3 regions of the Mesorhizobium sp. INR15 genome follow, and region 3 is predicted to be linked to each of the others. Evidence: predicted binding sites of a transcription regulator. Region 3 holds the regulator's gene; each other region holds the start of a gene.

What was found. The regulator LexA, encoded in region 3, represses DNA repair genes until DNA is damaged. The targets are predictions, from matches to a motif close to TGTTCNNNNTGTGTTCNG.
Region 1: the regulator LexA is predicted to act here: its motif matches at 5,167-5,184, upstream of GA829_RS07315 (helicase-related protein).
Region 2: the regulator LexA is predicted to act here: its motif matches at 2,314-2,331, upstream of dinB (DNA polymerase IV).

What each region holds. Positions count from the first base shown of each region.
Region 1 is NZ_CP045496.1:1,515,712-1,523,195, forward strand. It holds gene GA829_RS07300 (CarD family transcriptional regulator) at 1-299, opposite strand, end outside; gene fdxA (ferredoxin FdxA) at 667-1,005, opposite strand; gene GA829_RS07310 (RNA-binding S4 domain-containing protein) at 1,155-1,541, opposite strand; gene GA829_RS07315 (helicase-related protein) at 1,568-4,999, opposite strand; gene phbB (acetoacetyl-CoA reductase) at 5,707-6,432, opposite strand; gene GA829_RS07325 (acetyl-CoA C-acetyltransferase) at 6,522-7,484, opposite strand, start outside.
Region 2 is NZ_CP045496.1:3,314,206-3,321,689, reverse strand. It holds gene GA829_RS16220 (methylated-DNA--[protein]-cysteine S-methyltransferase) at 1-353, shown strand, start outside; gene GA829_RS16215 (2OG-Fe(II) oxygenase) at 350-1,093, shown strand; gene GA829_RS16210 (dihydrofolate reductase family protein) at 1,132-1,719, opposite strand; gene GA829_RS16205 (winged helix-turn-helix transcriptional regulator) at 1,827-2,243, shown strand; gene dinB (DNA polymerase IV) at 2,362-3,609, shown strand; gene GA829_RS16195 (cupin domain-containing protein) at 3,729-4,757, opposite strand; gene GA829_RS16190 (L,D-transpeptidase) at 4,889-5,875, opposite strand; gene GA829_RS16185 (hypothetical protein) at 5,957-6,244, opposite strand; gene GA829_RS16180 (hypothetical protein) at 6,963-7,484, opposite strand, start outside.
Region 3 is NZ_CP045496.1:4,285,123-4,292,606, forward strand. It holds gene lpxB (lipid-A-disaccharide synthase) at 1-60, shown strand, start outside; gene gltA (citrate synthase) at 95-1,423, opposite strand; gene gltX (glutamate--tRNA ligase) at 1,607-3,031, opposite strand; gene GA829_RS20835 (ComEC/Rec2 family competence protein) at 3,133-5,577, shown strand; gene lexA (transcriptional repressor LexA) at 5,571-6,308, opposite strand; gene GA829_RS20845 (pyridoxal-phosphate dependent enzyme) at 6,655-7,484, opposite strand, start outside.

The sequences.
Region 1 (7,484 bases), 2.8 Mb from region 3:
GACCACATGGTGCGCTTGACGCGGGCGCGGCCCTGCACGACCTTCAGCGCGCGCTCGACATAATCCTCTTCCGACAGCTTGCGCATGCCGATGGAGGTCGCCTTAGCGACCGGCACCTTCAGGCGCATCTTGTCCTTCTGGAAATCGATGACGAAGAGTTCCAGCTTGTGCCCGGCAACTTCCTGCTCGTCGATCGAGATGATCTGGCCGACGCCATGCGCCGGATACACGATGTACTCGCCGGTCTTGAAACCATGACGCGCTGCGGGGGACTTCTTCTGCGGGGTGATTGTTGCCATTACGCCCTGAACTCCTTGTTGTAGCGCCGGCGTCCTGCCGGCCCGAACTCGCGCGATCGGGGACGCCGATCGTTAGCCGCACAACAGATGATCCCACCGGAAAAGCCGGGACCGGCAAACCGCGTATTGCGACCGCCAGGCCCAGATTGCTCTGGTCCGAATGGGATTTTCACCTTTCAGTGATTTGGGGCGTCTGCGCCATAAATCGACGTTGTGTCACCGGCATGTTTCGTTGATGTAACACAAAAAGTCGGAAGAATCAAGGTTTTGCCGCACACGCGAAGGCCACACGTGATCGCCGCCTGTCAAGGCGGTTAATGTGTCATGCCTCTTACGCAGCGTTATGCCGAGGCAATTGACCGTTCTGTCAGTCGCCGTCGCCAGGCTCCGCCGAGAAGTATTTCTCGAATTTGCCAGCCTCGCCATCGAAGGATTTGGCGTCAGCCGGCGGCTCTTTCTTGGCGGTGATGTTGGGCCATTTCTCGGCGTATTCGGTGTTGACCTGCAGCCATTTGTCGAGACCCGGCTCCGTGTCGGGCTTGATCGCGTCGGCCGGGCATTCCGGCTCGCAGACGCCACAGTCGATGCATTCGTCGGGATGAATGACGAGCATGTTCTCGCCTTCGTAGAAACAGTCGACCGGACAGACCTCGATGCAGTCCATGTATTTGCATTTAATACAATTGTCGGTCACGACATAGGTCATCGGTCGGCTCCGGGACGTCCCATTTTTGTTGGGCTTTTTCCGTGAGGTAACGCCTTTGCCCGCCGCTTGCAAGGGCAGCCGTTCCCCGCGGCATCGGCGTTTGCGGAATGGAATTCCAGACCGCTGGCAGAGCAGGGGCCTGGCATGGCTCAATCCTCGCCAAGCAATCGGTCGGTCTGGCGGCGTTCTCTCTTGGTCGGGCGGCCACTTCCGGCTTCGCGCAGCCCCGCAATCGCATCGGGAGGAGCTTCGCCCTTCGGCGCCGGTGGTGGCGACATGTCCTCATAGAGGGTGCGCGCCTCCTCGGCCGGGCCGCGCCGTGCGCCTGGATTCAGCACCTTCCAGATGAAAATCCGCCGTTCAAGCGTGATGGTCAGCACATCACCTGGCTTGACCATATCGGACGCCTGCGCTGCTTTGTCGCGATTGATGCGGACGCGTCCGGAGACAACAAGTTTCGCCGCCAGCGAGCGTGATTTAACAGCGCGCGAGAAGAACAACCATTTGTCGATGCGCTGGCGGTCCCTCGAGACGATTGGGGCAACCATCGAACCCGGCTGGCCTACTTCTTCAACTGGTCGCGCAAGGCGGCGAGCTTGGCGAAGGGCGAGTCCGGATCGAAACGTACCGGGCGCTCCTCGCGCGGCTTTGGCTGGAAGGCAGGCTTTCCGCCGCGATCGGGGCCACCACCCTTGCCATCCGGCCTGCCAGCCTTCCAGTCGGGCCGGCCTTCGCGGCGGTCGGGTCGGTCGCCTTGCGGCCTGCCGTCGCGCCGCTGTTCGCCTTCGGCCTGCGGCTTGGGCTTGAACTTCGAGCGGTCAAAGCGTGGCTTGCCGGCACCGTCCCGCCGCCCTTCATGGGCAGGCCGATCCGAGGGCGACGCCGGCGCTGGTGTGCCGGAAGCATCCGCCGGCGCATCGGTGCGGCCACGCGCGGCCTGGCCGTTGCGCGGACGGTTGTTGTTCCTGCGGTTGTCGTCGCGATGGCGTGGGCGCTGGTCGAAACGGCCCTGACGCCACAACAGGATGGGCTTTGGCGCTTCCACTTCAGGGACTGTCTCGCCGTCGGTGGCCTCCGCCACCAGAGCGGGCTCCAAAGCCTCTGCTGCGGGCGTGGCGTCTGACGTGGGCTCGGCCGGTGCCGTATCCTCAGCCGGTGCCACGGCTGCGATCTCGGCGGCTTCAGGCTCTGCCTGCGGTTCAAGCGGCGCGGGCTCGTCGGCTTCTGCTGCTGCCTCGGCTAATGTCGCTTCTTCCTGGATAGCTTCGGCTTGAACGTCCGCCGGTTCGTCGGCAGCAGGTTCCGGCGCAACGTCCGCGACGATCTCGGCGGGCGCTTCCACTGCCGTTTCCGCAACGACTGCGTCCGCTGCCAGCTCCGAATCTTCGGCCGGGGCCTCTGATGCGGCTTGTGCCGCTGCGTCTTCAGCTGCCTTGGCCTGCTCGGCGCGGGCTGCCTCTTCGGCGGCAAATTTCGCAGCCGCTGCTTCGCCGGCCGCGTTGTCCTGCGCCTCAAGCCGGGCCTTGACCTCCGCCGGTGGCTTCGGTTCGGCGCGATAGCCGAGACCCTTCAGGATTTCTTCCATGTCGTCGGCGGTGGCGCCGAGGATCGACATCATTGGCGGCGTCACCATGAAGGACTGGCCGTCATAGGCGCCGTCGGGGCGCTGTCCGAGACCGGGCTTCCAGTTGGTCGCGGGGCGGATCAGGTCGGCGAGGCGTTCCAGAATATCGATGCGTACGGCGCGGCGGCCGAGGTTTCGGTAGCCGGCCAGCTTGTAGAAAGCCTTGTCGAAGGCTGGGTCGATGACCACCGAGGTGCGGCCGGAGGCGAGAGCGTGAACCACGTCGCCGAAACCGGGCTTGTCCTTGCCGTCGTTCTTCAGCGCCCACAGCAGCGTCACCAGACCAGCCGGAGCCGGCTTGATCAGCGTCGGCACGAAGACGTGGTAGGCGCCAAAGCGGACTCCGAGACGGCGAAGGGCTGCACGGCCCTCCTGGTCGAGCGACTTCATTTCCTCGGCGATGTCGCGGCGATTGATCAGGCCGTAGTTCTCGACCAGCTGGAAAGCGATGCCACGGCCGATGCCGGAAATCTGGTCGGCATTCTTGAGGTCGACCAGCGGCTTCAGCAGCGACTCGACCTGGAAATTGACGAAGCGTTCCGCCCGCGCCGCGACCTTGTCGCGTGCCGGGCCGGTCAACTGCTCGTCGGCCAGCAGCACAAGGCGGGGCTTGAGGACCTCGTCGCCCGAGACCAGCGTACCGATCGGCGCGCCGATCCAGCGCAGCACGCCATCCGAGCCCAGCGCGATGTCGCCATTGGCCGAGGCGCCGAAGCGTTCGGCGCGCGCCTCGAATTCGGCGGCCAGCGCCTTTTGCGCGGCCGTGCGCACGGCCTTGGCGTCTTCGCCGCCGGCGCTCTGGTCGGCTGTAAAGCGGAACCCTTGCAGCTCGCCAACATGATGGCCTTCGACAAGGACGGTTCCGGTAGGGCTTATTTCGGCTTCAGGCATGGTATTTTCTCTAAGGCGCCGCATGAGGACGGAAGTCCTGCGGTCTACGAAGCGTTTCGTCAACCGCTCATGCAGCGCATCCGACAATCTGTCTTCAATTTCTCGCGTCTTTTCCTGCCAGTGTGCCTGATCGGCCAGCCAGCCCGGCCGGTTCGACACGAATGTCCAGGTGCGGATCTGAGCAATGCGGTGCGAAAGCGTATCAATATCGCCCTCGGTGGTGTCAGCGCGGCGCACCTGTTCGGCCATGTAATTCTCGTCGACATGACCATGTCTGGCGAGGTCCATGTAGATCGAGGCGATCAGGTCGGCATGCTGGGCGGGTGCGATCTTGCGATAGTCCGGAAGCGCGCAGGCTTCCCACAGCAGCGCCACGCGCTTGGCATTGGTGGCGAGCGCGCGGATGTCCTCGTCGCGCGACAGATATTCCAGCGCCTGTGCATCGACGGCGGGCAGTGCTCGCGTCAGGCCTTCGACCGGGGCATTGGTTTCGATCGAGCGCTTCAGCGTGTCGAGGCTGGCGAAGTCGAAATGCGCGGTGCGCCACTGCAAAACCTTCACCGGCTCGAAATCATGGCCTTCGATCTTCTTGATCAGGTCTTCGTCGAGCGGATCGACCTGGCCAGTGACGCCGAAGGTGCCGTCGCGCAGATGCCGTCCGGCGCGTCCAGCGATCTGGCCAAGCTCGGCCGCTGTCAGATTGCGATACTGATAGCCGTCGAACTTGCGGTTCTGGGCGAAGGCGACGTGATCGAGATCAAGGTTCAGGCCCATGCCGATGGCGTCGGTGGCAATGAGATAGTCGACGTCGCCCGACTGGAACAGCGCCACCTGTGCGTTGCGGGTACGCGGCGAGAGCGCGCCCAGCACGACAGCAGCACCACCTTGCTGGCGGCGGATCAGTTCGGCGATGGCGTAGACCTCATCGGCCGAGAAGGCGACGATCGCGGTGCGGCGCGGCAGGCGTGTCAGCTTCTTCGAGCCGGCATAGGCGAGATGCGACAGCCGTGGCCGCGTTACCACCGACACGCCCCTCAACAGGCGTTGGAGGATGCCCTGCATGGTGGCCGCACCAAGCAGGAGCGTCTCCTGTCTGCCGCGCAGATGCAGGATGCGGTCGGTGAAGATGTGACCGCGCTCGAGATCGCCAGCGAGCTGCACTTCGTCGATGGCGACGAAGGCGGCATCGGTCTCGCGCGGCATCGCCTCCACGGTGCAGACTGAGTATCGGGCGCCGGGCGGCTGGATCTTCTCTTCACCGGTGATCAGCGCCACCTTGTGGGCGCCGACCTTTTCGCAGACACGCGTGTAAACCTCGCGCGCCAGCAATCTGAGTGGCAGGCCGATGATGCCGCTCTCATGCGCCACCATGCGCTCGATGGCGAGATGCGTCTTGCCGGTGTTGGTCGGCCCCAACACGGCGGTGACGTCGCGGCCCGACAGGATCAGAGGCTCGGTGTGTTTGGGCTGGATGTTCATCAGCGTCGAAATAAGGCTTTCTGGCCTCTCATTGTCGGGAGCGCGCCTGCTCCGGCGCGTATGACAGGCGACACATAGGGATTTCGCACGCGAAGCGAAAGCGGAATGTTCCAGCGGTATCTCGATGGCATCGTTGTCAATCCGCGAAACGGTTGCTGATTAACGGATGGAACGAGTCTGGAACGAATCGGCGACGAATCAGTGACTCCAGCTGATTCAGGTTTTGTTCACGGCTACATGTGGATTTTATGGCTCGGACTCTCACCAGATGCTGAATCGTCGAACTGGCCCGTTTCATGCTAGAGTGGACTTGCCGTTAACCTATGCCGACGAACGGCAGGCGCCGCCTGGCTGCCATCGACCAAGATTATGAAATTGTTGATCTTTCCTAATCCGTGTTAACCGTTTGGCGGGCGATTCCGGGCTTGTTCATTAACCTTCCGGTCAAAGCCGGAACGAAATGGCGACGAATCAGCGATACGCCAATATTCCTGATTTGTTCACCCCAATATCTTGTGTTGTGAACAGGTTTTCCACCGAGAATCCACAGGTTGCCAAGCGGCTTTCGCACAGAGCGGACGGCGGCTGTTAACTTCCGCGTGCCGGATTGGGTCAGCCGCGGCTGGGGCGCCTCCGGCCGACTGCCCCGCCAACGGAAAACGGGCTGGTTTTGCCAGCCCGTTGAAGCTCCGAGATGGTTTTCGGTCTCAGACGAAATACTGACCGCCATTGGCGGTGATAGTCGAACCGGTGATGAAGCCGGCATCTTCGGAAGCGAGGAAGACGACGCAGCGCGCGATCTCTTCCGGCTCGCCAAGGCGGCCGACGGGAATCTGCGGAATGATGCGTTCGTTGAGCACCTTCTCGTCGATCGCCTTGACCATCTCGGTGGCGATATAGCCGGGGCAGATGACGTTGACGGTGATGCCCGCGCGCGCGCCCTCCTGGGCCAGCGCCTTGGAGAAGCCGATATCGCCAGCCTTGGCGGCGGAGTAGTTGACCTGGCCGGCCTGGCCCTTCTGGCCGTTGATCGAGGAAATGGTGATGACGCGGCCGAACTTGCGGTCGCGCATGCCGCCCCACAGTGGGTGCGTCATGTTGAAGACGCCGGAAAGGTTGGTGTCGATGACCTCCTTCCACTGCTCGCGCGTCAGCTTGTGGAACATGGCATCGCGGGTGATGCCGGCATTGTTGACCAGCACCGCGACCGGGCCGAGATCAGCCTCGACCTGCTTTATGCCGGCAGCGCAGGCGTCATAGTCGGCAACCGACCATTTGTAGGTCTTGATGCCGGTCTCGGCGGTGAATTTCTTCGCCGCCTCGTCATTGCCGGCATAGTTGGCGGCGACGGAATAGCCGGCATTCTTCAGCGCGATCGAGATCGCCGCGCCGATGCCGCGCGAGCCACCGGTGACGAGTGCTACCTTGGTCATGTTTCCTCCCAGGAGTGCAGATGTCTGATGTCGGGCGGCAGGGTTTGCCCTCTGTTCCCTGCTCGCTTCCGCAGTGTGGTTGGTCTTTCTTACAGCGCTTCGACGCACATGGCGACGCCCATGCCGCCGCCGATGCACAGCGTCGCAAGGCCCTTCTTGGCGCCCCGGCGGCGCATCTCGAAGACCAGCGTGTTGAAGACACGGGCGCCGGAAGCGCCGATCGGATGGCCGATGGCGATGGCACCGCCATTGACGTTGACGATCGAGGGATCCCAGCCCATGTCCTTGTTGACGGCGCAGGCCTGAGCGGCAAAGGCCTCGTTGGCCTCGACCAGGTCGAGATCGCCGACCGACCAGCCGGCCTTTTCCAATGCCTTGCGCGAGGCAGGGATGGGGCCGGTGCCCATGATTGCAGGGTCAACACCGGCGGTCGCCCAGGAGACGATGCGCGCCAAAGGCGTGATGCCGCGCCGGACTGCTTCCGCCTCGCTCATCAGAAGTGCGCCGGCGGCGCCGTCATTGATGCCGGACGCGTTGGCGGCGGTCACCGTGCCGTCCTTGTCGAAGGCCGGCTTCAGCTTGGTCATGGCATCCATGGTGGCGCCGTGACGGATGTATTCGTCCTGGTCGACAATCGTGTCGCCCTTCCGGCCCTTGATGGTGAAGGCAACGATCTCGTCCTTGAACTTTCCGGCCTTCTGCGCGGCCTCGGCCTTGTTCTGCGAGGCCAGCGCGAACTGGTCCTGGTCGTCGCGGGTGATTTGGAACTGGCGAGCGACATTCTCGGCCGTGTTGCCCATGTGATAGCCGTTGAAGGCGTCCCACAGTCCGTCCTTGATCATGGTGTCGATCATCTTGTAGTCGCCCATTTTGACGCCGGCGCGCAAATGCTGGGCGTGTGCGGAAAGCGACATCGATTCCTGTCCGCCGGCAATGATCACCTTGGCGTCGCCGGCGGCGATCTGCTGCATGCCGAGCGCGATGGCGCGAAGGCCCGAGCCGCAAACCTGGTTGAGACCCCAGGCGGTGGTCTCCTTGGGCAGGCCGGCAAG
Region 2 (7,484 bases), 970 kb from region 3:
CCGAAGACGAGCGTGGACTGCGCGGCGATCTTGCCGCCATCGTCCGCTTCATCGAGATGCCCGGCGCCGGTCTCGATTTGCGGCTCGACACGCGGCGTGGCACACCGTTCCAGCAGCGTGTGTGGGAGATGCTGCGCGTCATCCCGTGCGGCGCCACCATCACCTACACCGGCCTTGCCCGGCGCCTTGGCCAGCCGAACGGCGCGCGTGCCGTGGCAACCGCCTGCGCGGCCAATGCGATCGCGCTTGGCATTCCCTGCCACCGCGTGTTGCGCGCCGACGGCACATTGGCGGGTTACCGCTGGGGCGTCGAACGCAAGCGCGCCCTGCTCACCAGGGAGGCAGCGATATGAACGCCCACGCCAAGGTTGCAACATCAGTGGCCGAAGCCGCCGAGATGCGTGTCGCCGGCTACGACTGGCCGGCGCTCAGCGCCGAACTCGACGGCTTCGGCTGTGCGGTGATCGAGAAACTGCTGTCGCCGCAGGAGTGCCTAGAGATCGCCGGTCTCTATCCCGACGAGCAGCATTTCCGCAGCCACATCCACATGGCCAGGCACGGTTTCGGCAAGGGTGAATACCGCTACTTCAAGTATCCCTTGCCCGACGTCCTTGGCGGGCTGCGCACCGCGCTCTATCCAAGGCTGGCGGATGTCGCCAACGGCTGGAACCAGCGCATGGGGCTGGCCGAGCGCTATCCGGCAAAACATGCGGATTTCCTCGAACAGTGCCATGCCGCCGGTCAGACGCGGCCGACGCCGCTGTTGCTGCAATATGTGCCGGGCGACTTCAACTGCCTGCACCAGGACCTCTATGGCGATCTCGCCTTCCCGCTGCAGGTGGCGATCCTGCTTTCGGAACCGGGCGAGGATTTCACCGGCGGCGAGTTCGCGCTGACCGAACAGCGGCCGCGCATGCAGAGCCGGGTCGAGGTGGTGCATTTGCGCCAGGGCGACGCCGTGGCCTTCGCCGTTCACAACCGGCCTGTGCAAGGCACCAAGGGCAACTACCGCGTCAACCTGCGCCACGGCGTCAGCCGCCTGCGCTCAGGCATGCGGCACACCGTCGGCATCATCTTCCACGACGCCAGGTGAGCTGGCACCCCCTTCTCTCCTGTGGGAGAAGGGGGTGCCTATCCCGCCGGCGCGTAGCGGCTGACCACCATGCCGCAGGCATAGGCCTTCGAGCCGAGCAGCCGCAGCTTGGCAAAACCGCTCTGGTCGAAAATCCTGCGGCCGCCGCCCAGCACGGCCGGATTGATGAACAGCTGGAACTCATCGATCAACCCCGCCGCGATCAGCGCCGAGGCGAAGCCTGCGCCGCCGAACACCGCCATGTCGCCGCCCTCGCCCGATTTCAGCGCGTTGACCTCGCGCGGCAGGTCGCCGCTGGCAACGGTGGTGCGCTCCCACTGCGAGCCCTTCAGCTTGTCGCTCAGCACAACCTTGCAGGCGTCGACGACGCGTTGCGCGAAGGCATGGAAACCGTCGCGCGGATAATTCCTGGCCGCGTTGCCCCAATGCGTGAGATATCCCTCCTGCACCATTTTGCGGCTGAGAAGGATCGTGTCGATCTTCTCGAATATGGCATTGAAGTCGCGCTTCAACTCGTCGTCCCACTCGCTTTTGTCGCCCCATTCCCAGAGTTGCCAGGGATGGTCCGCGTCGGCGCCGACAAACCCGTCGACCGACATCTGCATCTGAAGGATGAGCTTCTTCATTCGACCTGCCTCCGGTTGGATCGCCGTCAATGCTTTACATTTGGAACCATTGATCAAATGTGAAAATGATGTCAATAGTAAAGCGATTGAAAAATGGAACCATGGATATGTCGATCATGGGAAGATCCGGCTGCCCCATCAGCCTGTCGCTTGAACTGCTTGGCGACCGCTGGACGTTGCTGATCATTCGCGACCTGGTTTTCGCCGGAAAGAGGCATTTTCGCGAGTTCCTGCAATCCGACGAGGGCATTTCTTCGCGCACGCTGGCCGAGCGGCTGCAGACCTTGCAGGATGAAGGCATCCTTACCAGAGGCGATGACCCGACACACAAGCTGAAAGCTGTCTACCGGTTGACCGAGGCCGGCATCGACCTTCTGCCGATACTCGCCACGCTGGGTGCGTGGGGCAGCAAGCATCGCAAGGCCGACGACGTGCTGGCCAGGATCGCCGACGAACTGGCGGCCGGCGGCGAGCCGGCGCTGGAAACAATAAAACGGACGCTGCGGGTCGAGCATATCGTGTAAGGCGCCGCCTTCCTTCGCCCACAGGTGGATAAGGGAGCCTCGTCTTCCCCGCTTGACAGCCGACCCCATTTGTTCTCTATTTGTTCATATCCATCAACAACCCCTGATATGCCGCCGGATGGAAACAACAGCCACCATCCTGCATGCCGACCTCGACGCTTTCTATGCGTCGGTCGAACAGCTGCTCGATCCGTCATTGCGCGGCAAGCCGATCGCCGTCGGTGGCGGTGTGGTGCTGGCCGCCTCCTACGAGGCCAAGGCTTTTGGCGTTCGCGGCGGCATGCCGGGACGCAAGGCGCGTGAACTGTGCCCGCGACTGATCTTCGTCGGCGGCCATTTCGGCGACTATCAGCGGCTGGGCGACGCCGCCATCAAGGTGCTCGACGATTTCACGCCGCTGGTCGAGCGCATTTCCATCGACGAGGCCTTCGCCGATGTCGCCGGCTGCACGCATCTGTTTGGATCGCCTGAAGAGATCGCCAAGACCGTGCGCAGCCGGGTGCGGGCCGAACTCGGCCTGCCGATCTCGGTCGGCGTGGCGCGCACCAAGCATCTGGCCAAGATCGCCTCCCAGGTCGCCAAGCCCGACGGGCTGGTGGTGGTCGAACCCGGCACCGAAATCGCCTTCCTGCACGACCTGCCGGTCGGGCTGATGTGGGGCGTCGGCCCGGCGACAAAGGCACGCCTTGCCGAAATCGGCGTCGAGACCATCGGCCAGCTGGCCCGGACGCATAGTGGCGCGCTGACCCGGCTGCTCGGCCCCGCCGCCGGCGAGAAGCTTGCCGCCCTCGCCTGGAACCGCGATCCGCGCAAACTGGTCACCTATCGCCGTGCGCGCTCGGCCGGCGCCCAGTCCGCGCTCGGACAGAAGCCGGCGGTGGCGCGGATCATCGTGCCCACACTCCTGCACCTGGCCGACCGCGTCGCCAGCCGGCTGCGCGCCAAGGCGCGGCCCGGCCGCACGGTGACGGTGCGCGTGCGCTTTGCCGATCTCCGCGCCGTCACCCGCTCCATAACCCTCGACCAGCCGATCTCGGCAACCACGATGCTGGCCGAGATCGCGCAGGACCTCGTGCGCGGCGTGCTGGCCGACCACCACCAAGAGAAAACCATCTCGCTGCTGGCGATCTCGGTGTCGCATCTGGAAGAAAGCGCCGAGCTGCAACTGGAACTGCCGCTCGGCCTCGCCGACGAGAAACATCGGCCCGGCACGAAAAAGGGCCTCGCGCGCTTTGGCGCCGACCGCGCCATCGACAAGATCCGCGAGCGCTTCGGCAAACAGGCGGTCGGCTACGGCACCGTGGCGCTGGAAGCCGCGCGCTCGGTCCCCGACGCGTTCAGGGAACTGGCGGAGAAGGAGCTATGAGCAATTCCAGGAAAAGTGTGTAACGGTTTTCCGTCCGGAATTGCGTAAAAACAAGAGTTAGAGCGGTCCGACGATTCAATCAAACGTTGAACCGCTCTGGGCAGCGAAATGCCGCCCTGTTACGCCTCGCCGTCCCAATATCGACGCACCGCCGCCATGTCGAAAATACCGTCGCGCCGGCGCAACGCGTCGACCGCCATCTTGTTGGAATCGGGATAGACGCAGACCTCATTGGAATTGTGCTCGCCGATCATGAGATAGCGGCAAGGCCCACTGCCTGAGTTGAGGAAGGAATGCCCAACCGGCAGGCCGGCGGGAAAGCAGACATAGTCGCCGGCTTTCATCTCATGGCGTTCCTCGCCGAGCAGCAGCGTCACCTGCCCTTCCAGGATCAGCGCATGCTCTTCTTCCAGCATATGGTAGTGCCGGGGCGCCAGCCGCTTGCCGGGGTCCGGCGCTTCGATCAGCAGGCCGACATGATAATCTGGCCGTCCAAGCGCGGCATAGGTCAAATGCCTGGAATGACCGCCAAAGTTCTGGCCTTCGCCTTCCACACGCCACTCGACGGCATCGCCGGAGACAGGCGGGACGGGTTTGGCCGCTTCCCTGGTGACACCAGCCAGCGAATCTCCAGGCAGCGGCTGGCCGGCGGGAAGGCCCGTATCCTCGCCATCCCAGTAGCCCCGCACCGCCGCCAGATCGAAGATCGCGCGCGGGCCAAGCGCTCGCACCAGAACCTTGTTGGAAGCGGTGTAGACCACGACGTCGTCAGGGTTGCGCTCGCCGACTATGACATAGCGGCACGGCGCATCGCTGGTGTTGACGAGACAATGCCCGGCCGCGGCGCCCGCCGGAAAGCAGATGTAATCGCCTGTTTTCATGGCGTAGACGGCATCGCCGACATGCGCGGTCAGCTCGCCCTCAAGGATGAACACATGCTCTTCCTCAAGCATGTGGTAATGCGCCGGCGCGGTCCGCATAGCAGGCGGCAGTTCCTCGATCGCCACGCCGACATGGTAGTTTTCGCCCATGGCTGCGCGTGACAGATGCCGGTAGCGCAAGCCGAAGCGCGGCACATCGGACCATTCGGTCCACGGCACGCTCTCCGATGCGAAAGGCATTGGCGGCTTGGCTTTCTCGTCGGCCATCTGGCTGAACCTCTCATCCATATCGCCCGACCGCCACCGGACGAGCCTATCAAGCGGCGGGGTGTATCGCAATTTCAGCGGCCGGCGCCGCTGGCCGCTGAAGGGGTTTTGAGCGGAAGCCTGGCCGACAATCAATCCGTCGCGGACATCACGACGAAGTCCTGGCCGGAGCGGCTGTCGGGATGCAGCGGGGCATCGGTCAGCACCATCACCATGCCTGGATGCATCCGGGCCTGCATGGCGTCAAGGAAGCTCTTTTGCGTGCTGAGCCGCTTGAGCATGTCTTGCTCGCTGTTGAAGAACGAGCCGGAGCTGGCGCTGCGGCTGATGTCGACCCACTGCCAATCGTTGGCGGCGCCAGCCACCTGCAGGGTCAGCACATGGCTGCCAAGCCCGCCGGAGCCGGTGATGGTCAATGGTGCCTGCGTGACGACCACGCCGTTCTCGATCAGCATGATCTGCTTGTCGCCCGATGAAGCGATGATCGAGGTGACCGGAAAATCCTCCGGCTCGACCCAGTCGGCGGACCGCTTGTGGCCGTCCTTGCTGGCGACCACGTTCTGGAACTGCCCGGCCGCATAGCCGCCCAGCACCATACCGGGGTTGGTCAGTTCGGCCGAGTCGCCACGCGCGCCCGAAATGATGACCGGCGTACCGATATGGGTGATGCCATAGAGGTCGCTGGAGAAGGCGAGCGGCAGCCGCACGCAACCGTGCGAGGCAGGATAGCCTGGCAGGTTGCCGGCATGCAGCGCGATACCCGACCATGTCAGCCGGTTCATGTTCGGCATCGGCGCGTCATTGTAGGTGCTCGACTTGTGGTCCTTGTCCTTTTCGAGAATGACAAAGATGCCGGTCGGCGTCTCATGCCCGGGCTTGCCCGACGAACAGGTCGAGACGGCAATGCGCACGCCGTTGCGATAGACATGCACGCGTTGCTGCGGCAAGGAGACGATAATGGCGACCGGCCCCTTCTTCTGGCGTTCTGGATGCCAGGTGAACTCGCCGGGCTTGAGATCCTTGATGTCCTGAAGCGTCTCCACGGCGAAGCTTCGCGTGGCCGGCAACAATGCCAGCAAGCTGCCGCCAATGACCACATGCCGCCGATCTAACCTCATTGCGCCCCTCTTGTGGTAGCCCCGCTAGTTACAGGCAGGGTATTTGTACCGGTCGGCTTGTGACACGTCGGCAGGACACGTTCACTTTGCGGCGGACTTGCCGCCCTGGCCGCAGCTGGAAGCCGCCACCTTGGCGATGCTGGCATATTTGCCTTGCGAGACCTTCACTTTCACGCAGATTTTGGAGCCGTCGTTCCACCAGTTGTTGTTCTTCACATTCGTATATCCGCGCGACTGCATTGCGGTCTCGGCACCGGGAGCGCGCGCGCCGACCAGATCGGCAACATCGGCGGGCGCTTTGGCTTGCGCGGTGGAAACCGAGAGCGTCGCGAAAGCGAGAGCGGCAAGAAATTGCAAACGGCGTGTCATGCGTCACCCTCTCAAAGAGCCAGCCATGACACAGTAAGCGCAGTTCGAGCATCGTTCGACCGAAATTTTCAACAAACCGCTTTCAACCCCCGATCGCCTTGCCGGCCTGCTGCAGCAATTCGAACGCGGCGAAGCGCTTGGCATGCCAGCCGGCCAGCGCCGCGCCGGGGGCGATAGACCTCGCCAAGCTCCGACATCGCTGCCATCGCCGTCACCAGATCCTTGCGTGCTCCGGCGGCGACGGCACCCAGCATCGGGGTGAAAGTGCGTGTGGAACGGGTAGCCATGCGACCAGGCCTTGAAGGCCTCACCGCGTCGTATCTGGACAACTTCCGGGTCCGGTTCCTGATGCGCTCGGCATTTTCGCCAGATTTGCAAAAGTCCCCTGCCTCTCGGGAAGCCCACGCATTCCGTCAGGGCTTCAGGACCGGGACAGGTTCCCGTTGGCCCGGTTGACGTAACGTTCATCGCGGACATCACATCACGGACGTCAAGAATAACTTCAGAAAGCCGCCGCCAAGCGCAACGAGAACGGGGCGAGGACAACAGCGTGGCATTCCGACCTAGAGCACTTCACCGTTTCACGGAAGCGGCGATCCGCTCTAACTCATTGTTTTTACTAAATTCAGAACGAAAAACCGCTCCACATTTTTCCTGGAGTTGCTCTAGCCACAATAGCGTCAGTTAAAGACCACAAGATCTTTACGGCTGTGCGCGCCTACATATCAGCTGCGGCGTCGGTTATATAAAGTTGCGCGTCCCAAATAACGTCGCCAGCATTTCCAAGCGAGAGTGTGCTCAACGTCGCCATGACCTCGATGGCGTGTTGCGCTGACTTTATCGGCGGCTCAGCATGCCCGCCTTGCGCGAGGATCACGTTGTAGACCTCGTCTGGCGTATTGTTCACATACTGGATTTTATCGCCGATCATGAGCGCGGATCGAATCTGACCGTACGGCATAGGCTCTTGATCAACCTTCGCGACCGGAACGGGGCCGCTGGCTTTCGCGCCGTTAAACCATACAGGTTTTCCGCCCGGCTGCGCTAGGCTGATGAACGAGGCTACTTCAGCGTGTACTGCCGTTGCAACCGCCGAAGGGATATCATTGTAAAAAGGAATAATCAGGCCATCCACGCGAGAATTTCCTTTCTCGCCCAAATCGGCTTCGGTTTGGCGAACTCTTACTATATCGGTAGCCTTAATTTGGACTGCCACACCGTCGAACCGAGTTAAAGTAAT
Region 3 (7,484 bases):
AAGCCATCCGGCGAAATCGCTGCTGGTGTCGTGCTTCAACACATAAAAAAGGCGCCCTGAACGGCGCCTTTTTTGTTTGCGGAACCTCCGGCGATCAGCGCTTGGCGATCGGCACGTAGTCGCGTTCCGGTGCGCCGGTATAGAGCTGGCGTGGGCGGCCGATCTTCTGGCGCGGATCCTCGATCATTTCCTTCCACTGCGCGATCCAGCCGACAGTGCGGGCGACCGCGAACAGCACGGTGAACATCGTGGTCGGGAAGCCCAGCGCCTTCAGCGTGATGCCGGAATAGAAGTCGACGTTGGGGTAGAGCTTCTTCTCGATGAAATAGGGAACGGTGAGCGCGATCTTTTCCAATTCCATGGCGATGTCGAGCAGCGGATCATCCTTGATGCCGAGTTCGCCCAAAACCTCGTGTGCCGTCTTCTGCATGATCTTGGCGCGCGGATCGTAGTTCTTGTAGACGCGGTGGCCAAAGCCCATCAGCCGGAACGGGTCGTTCTTGTCCTTGGCGCGGGCGATGAATTCCGGGATGTGGTCGACATGGCCGATCTCGCCCAGCATGTTGAGCGCCGCTTCGTTGGCGCCGCCATGAGCCGGGCCCCACAGGCAGGCAATGCCAGCGGCGATGCAGGCGAAAGGATTGGCGCCCGAAGAGCCGGCGAGACGAACGGTCGAGGTCGAAGCATTCTGCTCGTGATCGGCGTGCAGGATGAAGATGCGCTCCATGGCGCGCGCCAGAACCGGGTTGATCTTGTATTCCTCGCACGGCACCGCAAAGCACATATGCAGGAAGTTGGCGGCGAAATTCAGCTCGTTCTTCGGGTAAATGAAGGGCTGGCCGATGTGGTATTTGTAGGCCATCGCCGCGATCGTCGGCATCTTGGCGATCAGCCGCATCGACGCAACCATGCGCTGGTACGGATCGGATATGTCAGTCGAGTCGTGGTAGAAGGCCGACAGCGCGCCAACCACGCCACACATCACCGCCATCGGGTGCGCGTCACGGCGGAAGCCGGTGAAGAAGCGCGACATCTGCTCATGCACCATGGTGTGGCGCGTCACGCGGTAGTCGAAATCGTCCTTCTGCGCCTTGGTCGGCAATTCGCCGTAGAGCAGGAGGTAGCAGACTTCGAGGAAGTCGCCATGTTCGGCCAACTGGTCGATCGGGTAGCCGCGATGCAGGAGGATGCCGGCGTCACCGTCAATGAAGGTGATCTCCGACTCGCAACTGGCGGTCGAGGTGAAGCCCGGGTCGTAGGTGAAAGCGCCGGTGGTGCTGTAGAGCGCGGCGATGTCGATGACATCGGGTCCGACCGAGCCACTTCGCACCTTGAATTCGTGCGTCTTGCCGGCGAATTCAAGCGTTGCGGTGGCCTCCTGGGTCTTGCCGCCCAATTCCAGTTTTGTCGCTGCTTCGGTCATTGCAAACTCCTTCTTCTTTCCTCATGCCGGCAAAGGCAAATTCTGCAAAGCGACACGTCGAAATCACCGGAATGCGCGTATTCGCGACCGCATTTTAGGGGGTGCGTGCCAGATTGGGCCAAGGCCTAATGTTGCACTGCGAAACGCGCCTTTCAATGCCAATCTTCTTGGGCCAGATTGCTCCTAATCGATTTGATCGGCAATGCGTGCCAGGCTCTCGTCGCGGCCAAGCACGGCAAGCACATCGAACACACCCGGTGAGGTGGTTTTGCCGGTCAAGGCGGCCCGCAACGGCTGCGCAACCCCGCCAAGCTTATGGCCGCCTGAAAGCGCATAGTCGCGGATCGCGGCCTCCGCCGATGCCGCCGTCCAGTCACCTGAAACAGCGTTCAATGCCGCATGCGCGCCGCGCAGGATGTTGCGCGCATCGTCGTTGAGCACCAAGGCAGCTTTTTCGTCGATCGGCAACGGCCGCGTGGCAAACAGGAAGGCGGCACCGTCGACCAGTTCGACCAGCGTCTTGGCGCGCTCCTTGAGGCCCGGCAAGGCAGCCAGCAACTGCGCCCGGGTTTTGTCGTCAAGGCGCGCGGCAAGTGCGGGCCCGCCTTCGAGATGGGGCAGCGTGGAGATGAAGATGTCGAACAGCGCGGCGTCATCCATGCGGCGCATATGCACGCCGTTCAGGGCCTCGAGCTTGGCGAAGTCGAAGCGCGCGGCACCCTTGTTGACGTCGCCGATGTCGAACCAGGCAATCATGTCTTTGATCGACATGATCTCGTCATCGCCATGGCTCCAGCCAAGCCGCGCGAGATAATTGAGCAGCGCCTCGGGCAGATAGCCCATGGCGCGATAGGCCTCGACGCCGAGCGCGCCGTGCCGCTTGGACAGCTTGGCGCCGTCAGCACCATGGATCAGCGGGATATGCGACATCGAAGGCAAATCCCATCCCATGGCGTCATAGATGACAGTCTGGCGTGCGGCATTGGTCAGATGGTCGTCGCCCCGGATGATGTGGGTAACGCCCATGTCGTGGTCGTCGACGACGACAGCGTGCATGTAGGTCGGATTGCCGTCCGAGCGCAGGATGATGAAATCGTCGAGATCCTTGTTGGGAAAGCGGACGTCACCCTGCACGCGGTCCCGCACCACAGTCTCGCCCTCTGACGGCGCCTTGATGCGGATCGCGCCCTTGACGCCAGGAGGCGCCTCGGACGCGTCACGATCACGCCAGTGGCCGTTGTAGCGCGGCGGCAGGCCCTTGGCCCGCGCTGCCTCGCGCATCGCGTCGAGCTCGGCAGGTGTTTCGTAGCTGTAGTAGGCCTTGCCCAGGCGCACGAGCTCCTCGGCCACTTCGCGATGGCGCGGCGCGCGCTCGAACTGCGATACCGCGTCACCTTCCCATGACAGGCCAAGCCAGGTCAGTCCGTCGAGGATGGCGGCCGTCGCCGCGTCACTGGATCGCTCACGGTCCGTGTCCTCGATACGCAGCAGCATCGTGCCTTGCGTATGCTTGGCATAGAGCCAGTTGAACAGCGCCGTGCGCGCGCCACCGATATGCAGGTAGCCGGTGGGCGAGGGAGCAAAACGGGTAACGACCTTGTCGGACATGGAACTCTCGGGAAGCGTCTGAAGCGGGGTATGGGGGGCGGACTTTCGCGCGTTGCGCGTTCATGTAGCATAGGAGGTCAAGGGCGCAAGGGGCAGACCCGATGGCCGGACGAAGCCGGGGTGGGGAGGAGGGCGAGGATACCGTCATCGGTGTCAGCGAACGATCATTGTTTGCCATGCCTTCGGCCACCTTGGCAGTTGCCGTTCCGCTGCCTGAAAACCGCCCTGACCATCCAACCGCCGATGTCCCGACGCAAGGTCCGGTCCGCGAGGCCGGTGCGGTCACGCGCCTGCGTTCGCCTTTGCGCCGGTTCTCCTTGCCTCGCGTCGGCAACGGTATCGCCCTGGCCGCTGGGCTGGAGCTTGACCGGGGCATCGCCTTCCTGCTCGTGCCGGTGTTTCTGGCATGCGGAGCCATCGGCTATTTCTCGCTGGCGGCGGAACCGGATTTTCCAAAGCCTATCGCCGCCGTCGTCTTGATGGCGGTCTGCGCGCTCGCGTCGCGTTCCTGGCACAGAACCAATCTGTGTTTCGTGGCGGCGCTGTTGTGCGCGCTCGGCATGCTTGCCGCCAAGGTCGAGACATGGCGGGCGGGCACTCAGATGCTCGGCTCGGAAATATCGACGCAACTGACCGGCCGCGTCGTCTCGATCGACCGCATGGCAAACGGCCGTATTCGACTGACCCTCGACGTGATTTCGACCGCGCGGCCGAAGCTGCGCTACATGCCGGAACGGGTTCGCCTGTCGGCGCGGAAAATACCCGCTGAGACGGTCGCCGGCTCCCAGGTCACCGGCTATGCCAAATTGCTGCCGGCAACCGGCCCGGTGCGGCCGGAGAGCTATGACTTCTCCTTCGACAGCTATTTTTCCGGCATTGGCGGCAGCGGCTTTTTCCTCGGCAATCCGCAGGTTGTTCCGTCTCAAGGCATGCCGTTCAGCGCCAGGCTTTCCGCGGCGATCGAGAATGCCCGCGAGACTATCGCCGATCACATTCGCGGCATTGTTGGTGGCGCCGAAGGTGAAATTGCCGCCGCATTGATCGTCGGCGTGCGCGCCGGCATTCCTGAAGAGATCAATGAGTCGATGCGGCGCACCGGCATCTATCACATCATCTCGATCTCAGGGCTGCATATGGCGCTGGTCGCCGGCACCATCATGGCGATGCTGCGCGGCGCTTTCGCCTTGTTCCCGGATTTCTCCTCGCGGCGCCCGGTCAAGAAATACGCCGCGGCGGCGGCACTTTTCTCTATCGCCGCCTATCTTGTGGTCTCCGGCGTGGTGGTGGCAGCCGAACGCAGCTTCATCATGCTGGCGGTGATGTTGATTGCGGTCCTGTTTGACCGAGCAGCGCTGACCATGCGCAATCTGGCGATCTCGGCCATCGCCGTCATCGCGATATCGCCGCACGAGGTGGTTGGTCCGAGCTTCCAGATGTCGTTTGCTGCAACCGCGGCCCTGGTTGGTGCCTATGCCGGCTGGTCGGACTATCGCGCGGGAAAAACCAGGACGCCGCCGCCACGGCGCTCCTTGCCCGGCTTTCTGACGCGAAAGTTCCTGCTGATGATGGGCGGTCTGGCGATGACCTCGATCATCGCCGGCAGTGCCACGGCGCTGTTTGCGATCTGGCATTTTCAGCGCGTGTCGCCGCTCAGCCTGTTCGCCAATCTGGCCATCATGCCGATCGTGTCCATCGTGATGTTCCTGGCCGTCGCCAGCGCGCTGCTGATGCCATTCGGCCTCGATGGGCCCGCCCTCTATTTGATGGGCAAAGGGCTGACCGCGATGATCGCCGTATCCGGCTGGATCTCCGAGCGCTCGCCGGTCGATGCCGTCGGTCTGATTTCGCAGCGGTCGGTCCTGCTGGCAACGATTGCCCTGATCATCGCGACAATGGCGACGACCCGGCTGCGGCTAGCAGCCGTTCCGTTCGCGCTAGCCAGCCTGTTGACGGTCTCCGGCGCCGAAACGCCCGACGTGCTGGTCTCCGAGGATGCACGGCTGGTCGCACTGCCGATCGGCGGCGGCGAACTCGCCGTCAACCGGCCGCGCCCGAACGAGTTCACCGTCGACAACTGGAAACGCGCGCTGCGATCCGAAACCATCGTCCTGCCGGAGGTGTTCAGCAAGGAAGACGCGCAGTTCGATATCGACCCTGCTGATCTGCCGTCAGGAGCGCCGTTCTACTGCATGGCCGGTGTGTGCGTTGCCCGGCATCCGTCCGGCGCGATCATCGCGCATGTCGAGGACCGCAAGGATGCCTGGAGAGCCTGTGCGTTTGCCGACCTGATCATCATCAACGACGCCACGGCCTACGATCCGTGTCACAATCCGCTGGTACTCGTTCTGACCAAAAGACAGCTGGCCCGCAAAGGCAGTGCCGCGATCTTCTTCGATAGGCTATCCGCGACCGCGCCGGCACGGATCAGCTTCGCCGTCGACAGACCATACCGGCCCTGGCACGAACAGCGAAAATTCTCACGGGAAGCGCGAGGCTTGCCGCCCTACGTCAAGCCGGAGAAACAGGCAGCGCCTCAGGCTCAATAACGCCGGATCAACCCCACGAGCTTGCCTTGCACCTTGACCCGGTCTGGCCCGAAGATGCGGGTCTCATAGGCAGGATTGGCGGCTTCAAGCGCAATCGAAGCGCCCTTGCGGCGGAACCGCTTTAGCGTTGCCTCTTCTTCGTCCACCAGTGCCACGATGATCTCGCCCGGGCTTGCGGTGTCGGCGTTGCGGATGATGACTGTGTCGCCGTCGAAAATACCGGCCTCGATCATCGAGTCGCCCTTGACCTCCAGCGCATAGTGCTCGCCGCCCATGATCATGTCCGGCGGCACCGAGATCGAATGCGTCTGGTGCTGGATGGCATCAATCGGCACACCGGCGGCGATACGGCCCATCACCGGGATGGATACGGCTGAGACCGCGTCATCGTCATTGCCGGCCGAAGGCATGCGCGAAGGAGCTGGTTTGATCTGCCGGCCGAGGCTGCCCTGACCACCGCCGCCCTGAATGACGCTGGGCGAAAACTTGCGCGCCGCGTTGAGGCCGGGTGCGATCGAGTCGGGCAGCCGCAGCACTTCGAGAGCACGGGCACGATTGGGCAGCCGGCGAATGAAGCCGCGTTCTTCCAGCGCCGTGATCAGCCGGTGAATGCCGGACTTGGAGGCAAGATCGAGCGCCTCCTTCATCTCGTCGAAGGATGGGGGAATGCCGCTTTCCTTCAGGCGTTCATGAATGAACATCAGCAATTCATGTTGCTTGCGCGTCAGCATGGCAGCCCCCAGGAGTTCTGAAACCAGAATCGGAAAAACAAACCCAGAACAAACACTATCTGTTCCAGTTGTGTTCCGCAACTGTTTAAAGTTTAATGAATTTGTTAAGACGGCTGAAATTATTGTCGGCACCGTGCCGCTTCGCCACGGCTCATTTCACGCCGCTGGCGCATGCTTTCCAGCGTTGAAATTGTTATGGTTAACGGCGTGTGGCCCATCCCATGGCGAATCCTGGCACCAGTCATGGACAGGTGCCCAAGACGGATATGTCGACCTTTGCTGACTTGCCATTTGCCGTGAACGAAACGAAGCCAAAATGCCAACCACGGGTGGGTCGGCGCCAACATCACGCCGGTGGGACTTCCCCGGCCAAGACCTGCGCATAGGCGCCAGCATCGATGTTGCCACCGGAGATGACACAGACGATGTTGCCAGTTGCCTGCTCGCTGCAAAGAGCGGCGGCCAGTGACGCCGCCCCGGCACCTTCGGCCACGAGCTTCGCTTTCGAAAACAGCAGCCGCATTGCTTCCGTCACCTGCTGAAGGCTGACGGTAATAGCGCCGTCGATAAGCTGGTTTGCCAAAGGCCATAGTTCAGGCACCAGCGACGGCCCACCGATGCTCTTGATGAAGGAGGGCTGCGTCTTGATATCGACAATGCGCCCGGCCGCCAGGGCGGCGGTGACCGGCGCCGCGTTTTCGTCTTCGACCGCGAAGACTTTCGCGTCGCGCCGCAATGCCTTGACCGCGCTGGCGACCCCGGTTGTCATGCTGCCGCCGCCGTAGGGCGTCAGCACGCAATCGACTTCCGGCAGGTCTTCGACGATCTCCAGGCCGATGGTGCCATTTCCCGCCAGTACCGCCTGATCGGTGACGGGATTTATGAGGAGTTCAGCGATATCCGGACGCTCAATCCCGGTGATGTATCGCCACCAGGTCTCGTGCGAAATGAAACGCACCTCGCCACCAAGGCGGCGGACTCCATCGATCTTGGTCTGGGGCGCGTCCGCATACATGTAGGCGGCCATTGGAACGCCAAGCGCCCTTGCGGCCCAGGCCATTCCATAGGCCATGTTGCCCGAACTGATCGTGGCGACGCCATGCCGTAGCGCATCGGCGTCGCGGGAAAGCAGAGCATTCAGCGCCGGCCTGATCTTGAAGGCGCCTATGGGCGACA